2 regions of the Neobacillus phoenicis genome follow, and region 2 is predicted to be linked to the other one. Evidence: a T-box and tRNA genes for the amino acid it is inferred to sense, from the RefSeq annotation. Region 2 holds a T-box; the other holds one or more tRNA genes.
What was found. A T-box is a leader RNA that pairs with one kind of tRNA and senses whether it is charged. The one in region 2 lies ahead of leuS (leucine--tRNA ligase), so its partner is inferred to be a tRNA-Leu.
Positions count from the first base shown of each region.

Region 1 (7,413 bases), 1.4 Mb from region 2:
GGCGATTTATTGAAATGAATGCTATAATTGCATATGACTAATAAATTCCCCTATTTGTTTTTAGAGTTCCTACCTCATCTATCTATCCTTTTCCTACCATAAATACTTTCGTTTATTATTTCTTATTCTCTCTCATTCTCATTATTTCTCTTGTTTAATTCTTATTTTATTGCAGTCTTCTATGTCAATCAGACTTTATTTATAAATTTTTAGAAGGGAAGCGTAACTTCGGTAAGACAACATTTATTCATTTTAATGAGGAGGAATAGTTGATGGCATCTTTTCATCGTCCTGTAGCTTGCCCTGATTGTGGAAGATTTGCTGTTGAGGATTATTATTACAGGATTGGTGCGGGCTATATCATTTGCCAATGCTGTGGTTGTGAAGTTGATCGCGAAGCAAAATATGATCCGGAAAAAAACACTTCTTATTTTGCAATAGAAAAAAGAAGGGGGTATGGTAAATTCTTTTTAAAGAGGAAGGATGGAACCTTCAGTAGTAACCGATTAATGAGTCCATTGACCGATGAACAATTTAAGGATTTCAAAGAAAAATTTTCTAACTTTGATGTGGACCCAGAGAATAGTTACCTAGTTTCATATAAAAATGGTGAATTTGAAACATTATTAGGCAGTGTCCCTGAGGATTTTAATTTGTCATTTGCGGAGTATATCGAAAAATATGGATATGATTGTATATAGAAAAAATCTAAATTGAGGTGATAGAAAATGGAAAAACCATTTTATAAAGAGTTTGGATTTAGTGGAAGTGAAAAAGATAAATGGGAACGTGAACTTTTGATTAAAAAACTATTTGAACAAGGAGTAGAAATTGAGGAAATAGCGAAAATTGCTGGTTTAACTGATGAAGAAGTAGAAGAACGCTTCCTTTGGCTTGATTAAACTTAGGAAAAACAATGTGTTGAGTTCACCAATGTATCATATTCTGTGTAAAAAATAATGGTTTCCTTTATACTATACAAGAAAAACAAACGGGAGGGAAAACCATGCATATTGAAATGTGGACAGATTATGCTTGACCATTCTGCTATATTGGCAAAAGGCATCTGGAGGATGCCATTAAACAGTTTGACCATCCGATTGAAGTAACTTACCGTTGCTTCGAATTAGATCCGACAATTGGTCGGGACATAAAAGAAAACATCTACGAAGCGTTAGCAAAAAAATACGGGATGAGTATCGCCCAAGCAAAAACCAATACCGAAAGAATGGTACAAATGGCAAAGGATGCTGGGCTAGATTATCATATGGATACGCTCATTTTAACGAATACCTTCGATGCACACCGATTAACGATGTTCGCTAAAAAACATGGTTTAATGAAAGAGATGACAGAACGAATTTTACACGCGCATTTTACGGAATCCAAGCATATTGGCGATCATGAAACATTAACTGAATTGGCGGTAGAAGTTGGGGTGAACAGGGAATCTGTTGAAAAAATGCTGGCAAGTGATGAGATGGCGGACGAAGTACGTGTGGATGAGCAAACAGCGCAGCAATACCGTATCACAAGTGTCCCATTCTTCCTTATTAATAAGAAGTATGCGCTAACCGGCGCTCAACCAACTGAGACATTTGTTCAGGCATTGAGAAAAGTCATCCAAGAGGATGAAATCGTTGTGTTAAACAATGAAGATGGGATCGTTTGCGATGAAAATGGTTGCGAAATTCCTAAAAAGTAATGCGTTTCTTTACTACAAAAAACAACCTGATTCAATTCAGGTTGTTTTTTACTAATCAGTAAATAATAATAACAAAATGAAAAGGGGGTAAACCTGGTAGCATGTTTGTGCCAATGCTCCAGGTAAATTGGTTTGAATTTTAAAACGTATGATCAATGGAATGAAGAGGTTTGGGCCGATGCAGGCTTCATCTATAAACAGGCTTTTAAGGACAAGGGAGCAAAGCCAGAGGACATCATTCGGAATATGTTTCAAAAAGGAATTTGCTATTTGCATGTTGGCTATATGGAAGACCGAAGCGTAGCGATGGCCCTTATCGGTAAATTGAATGAAATGGATGCCTTATTAATTGATTATTTTGCTGTTCACCCAGATTTTCAAAACCAAGGGTTAGGGAAGAAAATGGTGAACTATATTCATGAATGGTCTCTTGGTAAAGATCAATTTGATGCATTAATTATTGAGGTAGAAGCAGAAAAAACACCTGAAAACCTTAAAAGAATTCATTTTTGGCAGCATTGCGGTTTTACCTTGACTGATTATATTCATCAGTATATTTGGGTGCCAGAACCTTATCAGGCAATGTATTCTCACATCAAGTCTAAGCACAAGGACTTTACTGGTGAGGATTTGTTTAAGCATATTGGAAAGTTCCATAAAGCATCTTTTCAGAAAAAGAGATAGAACACTTAGGACTTTTGTCTACCAAAATTTACAGGTAGCTTCCAATTGGTGTGGATGTTATAGTAAGTTTATAAGTTCTTAACGGAACTTTTTGAAGTAGTTCTTCATACAGAGAAGTACTCAAGAGGCTGAAGAGGCGCCCCTGCTAAGGGTGTAGGTCGGGTAACCGGCGCGAGGGTTCAAATCCCTTCTTCTCTGCCATAATATGAATTTGCGGGTGTGGCGGAATTGGCAGACGCACCAGACTTAGGATCTGGCGCCTTCGGGCGTGGGGGTTCGACTCCCTTCACCCGCATCATAGTCCAACAAAGACACTAGGAAACTGGTCAGGGCAGGAATGCAGCAGCCATAACTAGTGAAATTGTGTGGGCTATTACATAGAACAGAAATCAAAAAACGCTAAACTCAATTTTTCTTTGAGAGTTTAGCGTTTTTATATTAGGTATCCTAATTTTTAAAATACTTTCAGCTATTGATGATAAAAAATGATTTTAAATAACTTTAAATCACATAGGATTCATATGATTTAAGAAGATAACGTTCTATAAATTCAGCTAATCCATCATTTTCGTGATGTCCTGTTACAAAATCTGCTACTGCTTTAACCTCTTCGCTTGCGTTCCCCATTGCCACACCAGTACCGACATGACGAAGCATCTCTATATCATTGGGTCCGTCTCCAATGGTTACGACTTCATTTGGACTAAATCGAAATGTGCGAAGTAAGCTTTTTATAGCAGACCATTTGGAAACATGAGGAGCAACCAACTCAAACCCGTCATTCCAATTGATGACTTCTGCTTCCGTTTTAAACAAAGCGGATAATTCAGGACTGGGTGCACCTGTTCGAACACTATATTTAAGGACATCTTTATAATTTGCCTGTCTTAAATCTCCAATATACTGTGGCGGAATTTGCCCAACATTTGTCCAATAATCGATTTCTTCATTTGTTTCCTTACAATAAATCCCATTTACTGTATGGATAATTACATTACAAGGAATTTCAGCGGTCAGAAGGTGGAATCGTTCTTCGTTTAGTCGAACGGTTTTCATTTGCAGAGCTCTTCCTGTCTCTGCATCGTGAATAGCAGCACCATTCAAACAGACCATTGGCGTTCGTAATCCAATTTCTTTATGATAGGGAGCGGTTACTTCATAGTGTCGGCCAGTAGCTAGAAAAACCTGGACTCCCTGATTAATGAGCCTATTAATGGCTTCCATATTTCGGCGGGAAATATTGTTTGAGGCGTTTAGTAGGGTACCATCCATATCAATAAATATTGCACGCACATTCATTTAACTGCCTCCTCATTCGGTGATAAACCAATCATATCATCTGAATATTAAAGTCTTGTAAATTCAGTGTACAGATTAAATAAAGTTTATTCAGGAGCAAGGGACCGTTCTTTGCAAGATAAATATATTATTAAAAATTTAGGGGCAGTGGTTAAATAAGCCATAATTATCATGCTGGTGTGGCGGAATTGGCAGACGTACCAGACTTAGGATCTGGCGCATTCGGGCGTGGGGATTCGGCTCCCTTCACCCGCATCATAGTCCAACAAGGATACTAGGAAACTGGTCAGGGCAGGAATGCAGCAGCCATAACTAGTGAAATTGTGTGGGCTATTACATAGTGCGAAAGCGACCAGCGCTAATCTCATTCTTATATGAGGTTAGCGTTTTTTCTTTACCGTTTTAGACTCGAAAAGTTGTGGTATACATGGAAAAAAGGATAGGAGATGATCATATGGATGAAAAACACAGCTATTATATAAACATACAATCTCACGAGATTTTTGGTGAACCTAATGGAGGGGAATGGGATTTTAAGATTAGCGCAACCGAAAGTCAAATTGCTGTCCTTGAAAGGCTATTCGACAAAACAGATGAAACAGATTGGGAAAGTTATGTTCGGGCACATATTCCTTTTCTTGAATATCATCATCAGCCTGAAAATAAAGAATATGACCTGCGCATGATGGTAATCTATTCTTTACTATATTATTTAGGTGATGAAAAAACTCGTGCACATATTCGTGAAATGAAAATTTTGGATAGTGAATTAGAAAATGAACAGGCCATATTGGAGTACCGGGAGTTTTGATGAACTGAAGCGCTCATTTTTTGGGTGCTTTTTTAATGAGCAAAAGGAGTAAATCATAATTGTTTACGATGGGGTAAGAATGGGTTATAATGAACATTATTTTTATTTAGCGTTTCGAAATAATTTTCCGAATTAAAAAAATAATTTTTTTAGAAAGGCGATGGAATTTGAATAAACCGAGTGGAAAGAAACGAATACAGCTGGCGTTACTCCTAGGATCACTAGGACTATTAGGACCTTTTACAATTGATACGTATTTGCCATCCTTTCCAACGATTGTAAAAGATTATCACACCACAGCTTCGTTAGTACAAATTAGTTTAACTTCATGTTTATTAGGTCTGGGTTTGGGGCAATTGATCATTGGTCCCCTAAGTGATGTGAAAGGCCGTCGAAAACCTTTGATCTTCTTTATCATCTTGTATTTACTGGCTTCTCTGACATGTGCGATTGCGCCTAATATCTATTTCCTTATCGGATCCCGTCTAGTCCAGGGTTTTGCTGCAGCAGGTGGACTTGTGATCTCAAGAGCGATTGTCAGAGATCTTTTTAGCGGAAGGGAACTGACCAAGTTTTTTACGATGATGGTATTAGTAGGTAACCTAGGACCAATTGTTGCACCGATTGCTGGTGGGGGTATCCTTGCTTTTACAAATTGGCATGGGGTTTTTGTTGCTTTGGCATGTTTAGGTGCGGTGTTGCTATGTATTGTTTTATTAAAATTAGAAGAAACGCTGCCCGTAGAAAATCGTGTTCCAAGCAATTTATCGCAAATTCTGAAGAACTTTGGCTCTTTATTCAAAGACCGAACGTTCTTGGGATACGCTCTAGCGCAAGGTTTTACTGTTGCAGGAATTTTTGCCTATGTATCTGGGATTCCGTTTGTCTATCAAAATATTTACGGAGTCACACCTCAACAATTTAGTTTTTTATTTGGAGTAAATGGAATTGCTTTAATTATTGGAAGTCAGATGGTTGGGCGTTTGGCAGATTTTGTTCAGGAGAAGACATTCTTAAAGATTGGATTAGTTATCTCTAATGTAGCGGGTGCATGGTTACTCATTGCTCTGCTTTTAAAAGCACCGCTTTTCGCCGTCGCGATCCCGATTTTCTTTTTTGTATCGTCCATCAGTATTATTGGGACCACGTCTTTTGCTTTAGCCATTGAATCACAAGGACATATCGCCGGTAGTGCCTCTGCCTTATTAGGAGTAATGCCATTTGTACTCGGCTCCATTACAGCTCCGCTTGTGGGAATAGCAGGGGCGAATACAGGCATTCCAATGGGTGCCATCATGTTTTGCGCTAGTTTTCTCGCATTCCTATCCTATTTCAGCTTAGTTCGTAAAGCTTCGATACGGATACAAGCTACTAATAACATAATCCCAAAACGCTAAACTCAATCTTATTTGAGTTTAGCGTTTTTTCTTCTTATTATGAGTTACCTTAGCAAACTTAAATATAATTAGCGCTTTCGATAAGATGCTTTATATTGTTTAGCTGAAAAGCTCCATATATTCTATTTTTGGATGTAAGCTCGTTTATAAAAAACTGCTGTAACTGCTCTTTATTCGTAAACCGGTTTACGGTGCTGTTATCCGACCAATCATGTAGCTCTTTTTCATCGTAATTAAAGAATACCAAGGAGTTTATCCATGTTGTAATATCTTGACTTTGTAAATAATTTGATAGGATGACGGCTGTCTCCTGAACCTGGCTAATTGGATTTTCATATGTCTTTACAGTTAATGCTCCCGACGCATCCTTATCGAATATAAGCGTTTCCTCTTTTTCACTGTCTACTAACTCTGCTAAAAAAGAAAACCTGTGGCTGCCCATTCTGTTTAATCCCAATAATATGTGGCCTTTCCAGTGTTTTGTTTCTAATACATATATACCAGTTGATAAAAGTACAAGGTGATCGATCTGCCGAGAATTACCGTTTATCTCAGGAATAAAGATATTCGGCATTATAATCATTTCATCAGGTGGAATGATTTTTTTTCGAATTAAATCTGATTTGAAATTTTCGAGTATCTGATGAGTTATGATTTCCCCTTGATTTCTATAATTTTTCCGTATATCTTCATTTTCGATCATCAGTTTTTCTATTTCACGTTGGTATGATTCGGACAAAAGCATAACCTTCTTATCAAAGTTTGCTGCTGCCGTTTCCATGGAAGCTTTTTGCAATTCTTTAAAAGCTGTTAACTCTTGGAAATGGTTGTTTCTCATTTCTTTTTGTTTAGCCTTTTCCTTTTTAACTTTATAAGCTAACCAAGCGACAGATGCGGCTAGTAAAGTGGAAATAATTAACCAGGTCATTTATTTTCTCCTTGTATATCAGATAATATATTTGTTTAATAGTTTTTTAGTAGCATTTTATCTATTTCACGGACTTTATCATAGGAATTTACTAGTTTCTCAGGTACCAAGGTTCGACCATATTCCCAACCAGTCATTTCTATTTTAGCTAGAATCCGTGCTTTTACTTCCTCCTCGAAATACTTTAAAATCCTTAAATCATGTTTGTTGTTCTTAAATACTAAATAATAACCGAGCTGACGATAGAGGATAATTTTAACACAGTCTTCATCTGTCTCCTTAATTTTAAAGTTAATATTAGCTATGTATCCATTAATTTGTAAATAGTTAAACTTAATAGTATTAGTCGATACATTATAGCTCATAGGTGCAAGTAATTTATTGTTAATTTCATAATCAATATTTAATGTGTGCTCATGTAAAGTATTTTTAATTATTTTCTCAATATCTCTTATATAAAGCATCTTATTGATCGCTACCTTTCAAAATCTTCTACTCTTTATTTTTAAGAAATAAAAGTGGAAAGTAAATCCATCTATTTTCCTTTAGACTTTATTCCTATCGCTATCGCTATGATGATAGAGATTCG
Region 1 covers NZ_CP154847.1:3,161,387-3,168,799, reverse strand. Annotated here, with positions in the region: gene AA0X95_RS16465 (hypothetical protein) at 273-701, shown strand; gene AA0X95_RS16460 (hypothetical protein) at 729-902, shown strand; gene AA0X95_RS16455 (DsbA family oxidoreductase) at 1,052-1,705, shown strand; gene AA0X95_RS16450 (GNAT family N-acetyltransferase) at 1,838-2,389, shown strand; tRNA gene AA0X95_RS16445 (tRNA-Ser) at 2,500-2,590, shown strand; tRNA gene AA0X95_RS16440 (tRNA-Leu) at 2,603-2,684, shown strand; RNA gene ffs (signal recognition particle sRNA small type) at 2,684-2,769, shown strand; gene AA0X95_RS16430 (HAD family hydrolase) at 2,891-3,688, opposite strand; RNA gene ffs (signal recognition particle sRNA small type) at 3,943-4,028, shown strand; gene AA0X95_RS16420 (hydrolase) at 4,143-4,499, shown strand; gene AA0X95_RS16415 (Bcr/CflA family multidrug efflux MFS transporter) at 4,667-5,896, shown strand; gene AA0X95_RS16410 (nuclease-related domain-containing protein) at 5,955-6,824, opposite strand; gene AA0X95_RS16405 (hypothetical protein) at 6,860-7,288, opposite strand.
Region 1: it encodes a tRNA-Leu, which carries the amino acid that the T-box ahead of leuS (leucine--tRNA ligase) is inferred to sense. The anticodon was not compared.

Region 2 (7,413 bases):
GTCCTAGATGAAAAGGTTAATGAGAAGAAAAAAGATAAGGCGATAAACCGTTATTTTCCTGCCCAAGCCCCTGTTGTACCGCCTGTAAAAAAATAGACTCCTCCATTAAACATCTTATTCGTCCCGCCAAGAAGGAATAAGAATGGAAAGAGCCTTAGGAAACGTTGTAGAAAACACTGTTTCTCCTTCAGAAACAGTGTTTTCTTGCGTTTATTTTGTCAAATTAATTGTGGAGTGTCAATTGAAGTTATCCAGGAACCAACTGGATATAAAAAATGATTGCGCATAAATTGAAAAAGGAATAATATATTTCTTTGGGAATTGAAATAGCTAATTGTAAAGGAGCGTTTTTTTCATGCCACGTGCCTTATGGCTCTTAATCATCGGGATGGCAGTGAATGTAACAGGCTCTTCTTTTTTATGGCCTTTAAATACAATCTATATTCACGATCATTTAGGTAAATCCTTATCCGTTGCTGGTGTTGTATTGATGCTGAACTCAGCAGCCAGTGTCATCGGAAATCTGTATGGCGGCAGTCTATTCGATAAAATAGGCGGCTATAAATCTATTATTTTGGGAATTGGTATTACGCTCGCAGCGCTGATTGGCCTGACGTTTTGGCATGGCTGGCCAGCATACATTGTGTTTTTAACCATCATCGGCTTTGGTTCTGGGGTGGTATTTCCAGCGATGTATGCTATGGCGGGAACTGTGTGGGTGGAAGGTGGACGCAAAGCCTTTAACGCCATATATGTGGCGCAAAATCTGGGTGTAGCTGTTGGAGCTGCGCTTGGAGGGATTGTGGCAGATTATTCCTTCCAACTAATCTTCCTTGCTAATACTATCATGTATATCATTTTTCTTCTCATTGCTGTGTTTGGCTATAAAGGAATCGCTACGGCTTCAGCTAAGCCAATAACAAGTGATACAGATGGACCAGTTGTAAAAAACAGAAATAATTTGCAAGCATTGTTAATCCTGTGTTTAGGGTATTTACTTTGTTGGGTTGCATACGTTCAGTGGTCAACAACGATTTCTTCTTATACACAGGAAATCAACATTTCGTTAAGCCAATATAGCTTGTTATGGACAATAAATGGTGCCATTATCGTTTTAGGGCAGCCACTCTTAAATGGGGTATTGAAGCGACTTTCATCCTCACTGAAGCTTCAAATGCTGATCGGGATTGGTATTTTTATCGTTTCGTTTATTGTTGCAGGAAAGGCAAATGCTTTTTCTGGACTTTTAGTTGCGATGATTATCTTAACAATCGGAGAAATGTTTATCTGGCCTGCTGTACCAACCGTTGCCTTTAACCTTGCACCTAAAGGACGCGAAGGCTTCTATCAGGGAATCGTCAACAGCACCGCTACTGGCGGAAGGATGATCGGCCCTCTGCTTGGGGGGATAATCGTAGACATCTACGATATCTCAGCCCTATTTATTGTCCTTATAGGACTATTCATCATCGCAATCGTAACTACTTTAATCTATGACCGCACTTTAAAAACAAAAATGGTGTCAGGCACCATCCGTGGACAAATGTAGGGATTTGTCCATCCGACACGGACAGTAAGACAAAGGCCCAATTTTCCTTTGTCTTTTGTTTTTATTGAGGTTTAAAGCTTTGTGATTTGGTCAATTCTGAAATTAGGCTATGTTTACTTGCATACTTATGATAAATTTAATACAATAACCGTGATACTTCATATTGAAAAGACAGTGACTAGGAGTAGTAGTGGTCCATACCCGTACGAAGAGAGTTGACGGCTGGTGAAAGTCAATCGGGTACATCATGAACTCGCCTTTGAGTTGCAAACATGAAGGAACAGTAATGTTTGCCGTATTCCGCGTTAAGGATGAATGAAGTGAGTGCATAAGCACTAATGTGGGTGGTACCGCGGGAAGATACATACAATCCTCTCGTCCCTTTTTTGGGATGAGGGGATTTTTTTATTTTTTACTAGGAGGAGCTAACAATGAGTTTCGATCATCAACAAATCGAAAAGAAATGGCAAAACAAATGGGAAGCAGAAAAAACATTCAAAACAAGTGAAGAATATGATAAACGCAAATTTTATGCGTTAGACATGTTTCCATATCCATCAGGTGCTGGCCTACACGTAGGACACCCTGAAGGTTACACAGCAACCGATATTCTTTCACGCTTAAAGCGTATGCAAGGCTATAATGTCCTTCACCCAATGGGCTGGGATGCCTTCGGTCTTCCGGCAGAACAATACGCGTTGGATACGGGGAACGATCCAGCCGAGTTTACGACAAAAAATATCGATACCTTCCGCAGACAAATCAAAGCATTAGGTTTCTCCTATGATTGGGACCGTGAAGTAAATACGACAGATCCTGAATACTACAAGTGGACACAGTGGATCTTCTTAAAGCTTTACGAAAAAGGCTTAGCATATATAGATGAAGTAGCCGTAAACTGGTGCCCTGCACTTGGAACTGTCTTGGCTAATGAAGAAGTCATCGATGGTAAGAGTGAGCGTGGCGGCCATCCAGTTGAGCGCCGTCCAATGAAGCAGTGGATGCTAAAAATCACTGCTTACGGTGATCGCTTATTAGAAGATCTTGAAGAACTTGATTGGCCTGAAAGCTTAAAAGAAATGCAACGCAACTGGATCGGACGTTCAGAAGGTGCTGAAGTAAACTTCCAAATTGACGGACACGATGAAACGATTACTGTATTCACCACTCGACCAGATACATTATTTGGTGCAACCTATGCAGTTCTGGCTCCAGAGCATTCTTTTGTTGATACAATTACAACAGCAGAACAGCGTGCGGCAGTGGAGGCATACTTAGATAAGGTGAAAACGAAGAGTGACCTTGAGCGTACAGACCTTGCAAAGGAAAAAACGGGTGTATTCACTGGTGCCTATGCCATCAACCCAGCGAATGGTGAGAAAATGCCAATCTGGATCGCCGATTATGTATTAGTAAGCTACGGAACAGGTGCGATCATGGCAGTCCCTGCACATGACGAGCGTGATTTTGAATTCGCGAAGGAGTTCAATTTACCAATTAAAGCAGTAGTAGCAGGCGGAGATGTGGAGAAAGAAGCATATACTGGTGACGGTGAACATATCAATTCTGAATTCTTAAATGGTTTAAACAAAGAAGAAGCCATTTCAAAAATGATTGCTTGGTTAGAAGAAAAAGAAATCGGAACAAAGAAAGTAACCTTCCGTTTACGCGATTGGTTGTTCAGCCGTCAGCGTTATTGGGGTGAGCCAATTCCAATTATCCACTGGGAAGATGGCACAATGTCTGCTGTTCCGGAAGATCAGCTTCCATTGACATTACCAAAAACAACAGATATCAAACCATCTGGTACAGGAGAATCCCCATTAGCCAATATTGATGATTGGGTAAATGTAGTTGACCCAGAAACAGGTAAAAAAGGCCGCCGCGAAACGAATACCATGCCACAATGGGCAGGCAGCTGCTGGTATTACTTACGATATATTGATCCTAAAAATGATCAGACTCTAGCTTCCCAAGAGAAGTTAAACCACTGGCTTCCTGTTGATATCTATATTGGTGGTGCCGAGCATGCCGTACTTCACTTACTTTATGCGCGCTTCTGGCATAAGTTCTTGTATGATATCGGAGTCGTACCAACAAAAGAACCATTCCAAAAGCTATTTAACCAAGGAATGATTTTAGGCGAAAACAATGAAAAAATGAGTAAATCAAAAGGAAATGTTGTGAATCCGGATGATATTGTAAGCAGCCATGGTGCAGATACACTTCGCTTATATGAAATGTTTATGGGACCACTTGATGCATCTATTGCATGGTCAACAAATGGTTTAGACGGATCACGTCGTTTCCTTGACCGGATTTGGCGTTTGATGGTAGAAGAAAATGGAGTGTTAAATCCAAAAGTTCAGCCAAATGAAGAAGCATCTAATTTGGAAAAAGTGTATCATCAGACCGTGAAAAAAGTAACTGAGGATTACGAGGGCTTACGTTTCAATACTGCTATTTCTCAAATGATGGTATTCATCAATGAAGCCTACAAAGCAACTGTGCTTCCAAAGGATTATATGGAGGGCTTTGTTAAAATGCTATCACCTGTTGCTCCACATATCGCAGAAGAACTTTGGGAAAAGCTTGGTCATAGCGGCGGAACCATTTCGTATGAGGCATGGCCAGCCTATGATGAAGCGAAGTTAGTAGATAACGAAGTGGAGATTGTAATCCAGGTAAATGGTAAGGTAAAAACAAAGCTTATGGTACCAACGGATGCTAGTAAGGAAGCGTTGGAAGGAATTGCGATGGATGATGAAAGAGTGAAAGAGCAAATCGAAGGAAAAACCATACGCAAGGTGATTACTGTTCCGGGTAAACTTGTAAACATTGTAGCAAACTAAATGAAATGAAGAGGCTGCCTCCAAAGCGAACGGGGTAAGCCTCTTTACTCTTAAAAAGGGGATGGATGACATGGAAGAAATTCAAATTATTACACCTGAAGAGTTACAAAAGAAGCTTGAAGCGGGGGAAAAGCTTGAAATTGTAGATGTAAGAGAAGATGAGGAAGTAGCAGGAGGAATGATTCCAGGTGCAAAGCATATTCGTATGGGCGATATTCCTGCAAATCTTGATTACTTTAACAAGGATAAAGAATATATTTTTATCTGCCGCTCTAGTGCCCGAAGTGGGAATGTCTGCTATTATTTGCAGGAACAGGGCTACAAAGTCCGCAACATGATTGGCGGAATGCTTAATTGGTCAGGTGAAACAAAGTAATAAACAAAAAAACCGATTCGTCCTTTTGGAGAATCGGTTTTTTGTCTCAATGAGTTGCTTCAAGAGTCGGCTTATCTCTAAAAAGCAAGCTACCTATTAGCAAGGCTGGAAGTATATTGATGACTAAAAGGACAACCCCTTGGAAGTCTGTACCGATGAATAGTCCATGCAGCGTCACTAAAATATAGAGAATCGGATTCAAGGCGTGTAATTTGCGCCATTTTTGATAGCCAATCTTTTTTCGTGCTTTTGAGATGACGATCGTCATGATTAAAAAATACAATGACACTGTCCCCATTGCCATTTGCAGGGGCTTATAGTCTGTATTAAAAGGTGTTAACACTTCAACCCATTGAAAGGAAAAATATGAGTCAATGAGCAAAAAACCAACATGGCCTAAGACAAGATTTAGTGCCCAATTGGAAAGCGCTTCATGTAAAAACAAGGAAACGGTAACTTTTTGTTTTCTCTTTTTTTGAACCTGAGAATACAGGCCGAGAAGGACTGATAGGTAAAGTAGCAAATAAGACACCGTTCCAGTAGCTCGAATCATATACCACTCAAACATTTCCATATGACTAATTTCCTCCTTTCCAAATTTCATTTTTCCTATTAATTAAAACTGCTTGCGTGCCTTTTTCTTTAATCCACTCTTTCCCTTGCTCTTCTCCTAAAAGGAGGACGGTTTTTGCCCATACATCAGCTTCTACAGCGGTTGGAGCGGAAATAGTCGCAGATAAAATCTTACTCTCAGATGGCTCCCCCGTTCTTGTATCAATTAGGTGATGCTTCCACTCGCCATTGGCAATCCACTTTCTTTTCATAGAGGTGGAGGTTGCTACCGCACCGCTGGTCATTTGAATAGAGGAAATCATTTGTTTTTCATCAAAAGGACTCTCAATTCCTATGTTTAATGTACGAGGTAATTCTCCAAAAATTCGAATATCTCCGCCTACATTAATAAAACCGTAGCCCATCTTTTCCAAGAGTTCAGTGGCACGATCGATGACCCAGCCTTTGGCAATTCCACCTAAATCAATTTTGGCATGAAGTGTGACTGTCTGCTGCTCTTTGTTAAGAGTAAATGGTGATTGAGGCATAGTTACAACAGTTGAAGGGATTGGTACGACTACCTGTCCCTTAATATATTCAATCGATCTAGCATAACCATTGTCCTCTAGTGACGTTAATACACAAGGATTAAAGATTCCCTTTGTTTCCTTATAAAAACGAAGGGCATCGGTAAGAATGGACAACATTTCACTAGAAATCGTGACTTCATTTCCTACCTGCTGATTTAACCGACACAGTTCACTATCTTCACGAAACCGGCTACAAGTCGACTCTATTAATTCAAATAGTTTATAGATGGGCATCATATCATTTGCAAACAGTTCATGATTGATAGAAATTTGAACAATCGTACTCATAGAGTTGAATCGATAGGAGTACATCAGGTTCCACCAGTAGTAGTATCAAATCCACCATGATGGCCCATCTCAGGACTCCCACCATTTGAGAATTGATCTTGCTGATTACTATTTTCAAAGGATTGATCATTATTACCCGAAAATTGATCACTATTATCTGAATTTTGGTCATTTGGATTAAATTGAGAGGAGCGATCCCCCCGAAAAGAATGATTATATCCTTGATTTGATTCCTCAGGCGCTTGAGAATTAAAATTGTCTTGTGACTGCTGATTGGAATTATTGTTAGAAGGTTGCCCCTGATTTAATGCTAGTGAATTGTTTGCTTGATCTCCATTTGATAATCCCAGATAGGACACCATTCCTACCACTAAAGCTAAACTACCAAAGCTAACACTCCATGAGATTTTTTGTTTTTTATCCAATTGTAGTGCTCCTTTCCTCTTTCAAATGTCTTACATGTAGGAGTTTATAAGTTAAACCTTAATATAAACTTAAATTTTCCAGACCTTAATTTTTAAAATTCAGAAAAATGGTAAATAATGATAGTAAAAAAGGAGAGGGAGAGTACAGTGATACAAGTAAAGTTATTTGACCGGGAGCATGAGAAGGATTTAGAAAAAGAAATGAATCGTTTCTTAAGAGGAATTGATGAGCAGAGTCTGCTCGATATTAAATATAACGTTGCTGCAATGACAGAAGAGGAAGAGGAAGAACAAATCTATTGCTTTTCAGCAATGATTATCTATCGAGCATAATAATAAAAGAACCCTTTAGTGAAGGGAGTGTTTCACTAATAGGATTCTTTTTCTTTTACCAAATAGGATGATAATTCGATTTAGCGAAGAGGGCGGCGTTCGTCCCAGCAAGTCTTCCGGTTACGAGCGCAGAGGTAATATTATAGCCACCTGTATACCCGTGAATATCAAGGATTTCCCCGCAAAAATACAAGCCGTTCATTAGTTTTGAACCCATGGTTTGAGGTTCAATTTCTTTCACGGAGACCCCTCCACCGGTTACAAAAGCTTTTTCAAGTGGAAGGGTGCCATTTACCTTAATTAGAAACTGCTTACAGCTTTTAGAAAAACTTCTGATCTTTTCATTGGAAATTGTTCCACCCTGCTCTGATGGGTCGATGCTATTTTGTTCTAAGAGAAATAGTAAATACCGTTCAGGCAGCAATCCTTTTAGTGTATTTTTAATACT
Region 2 covers NZ_CP154847.1:1,778,011-1,785,423, forward strand. Annotated here, with positions in the region: gene AA0X95_RS09165 (ammonia-forming cytochrome c nitrite reductase subunit c552) at 1-96, shown strand, start outside; gene AA0X95_RS09170 (MDR family MFS transporter) at 356-1,549, shown strand; T-box leader at 1,715-1,935, shown strand; gene leuS (leucine--tRNA ligase) at 1,981-4,401, shown strand; gene AA0X95_RS09180 (rhodanese-like domain-containing protein) at 4,472-4,777, shown strand; gene AA0X95_RS09185 (ferric reductase-like transmembrane domain-containing protein) at 4,824-5,351, opposite strand; gene AA0X95_RS09190 (FAD:protein FMN transferase) at 5,356-6,231, opposite strand; gene AA0X95_RS09195 (hypothetical protein) at 6,231-6,632, opposite strand; gene AA0X95_RS09200 (sporulation protein Cse60) at 6,780-6,965, shown strand; gene AA0X95_RS09205 (NAD(P)/FAD-dependent oxidoreductase) at 7,021-7,413, opposite strand, start outside.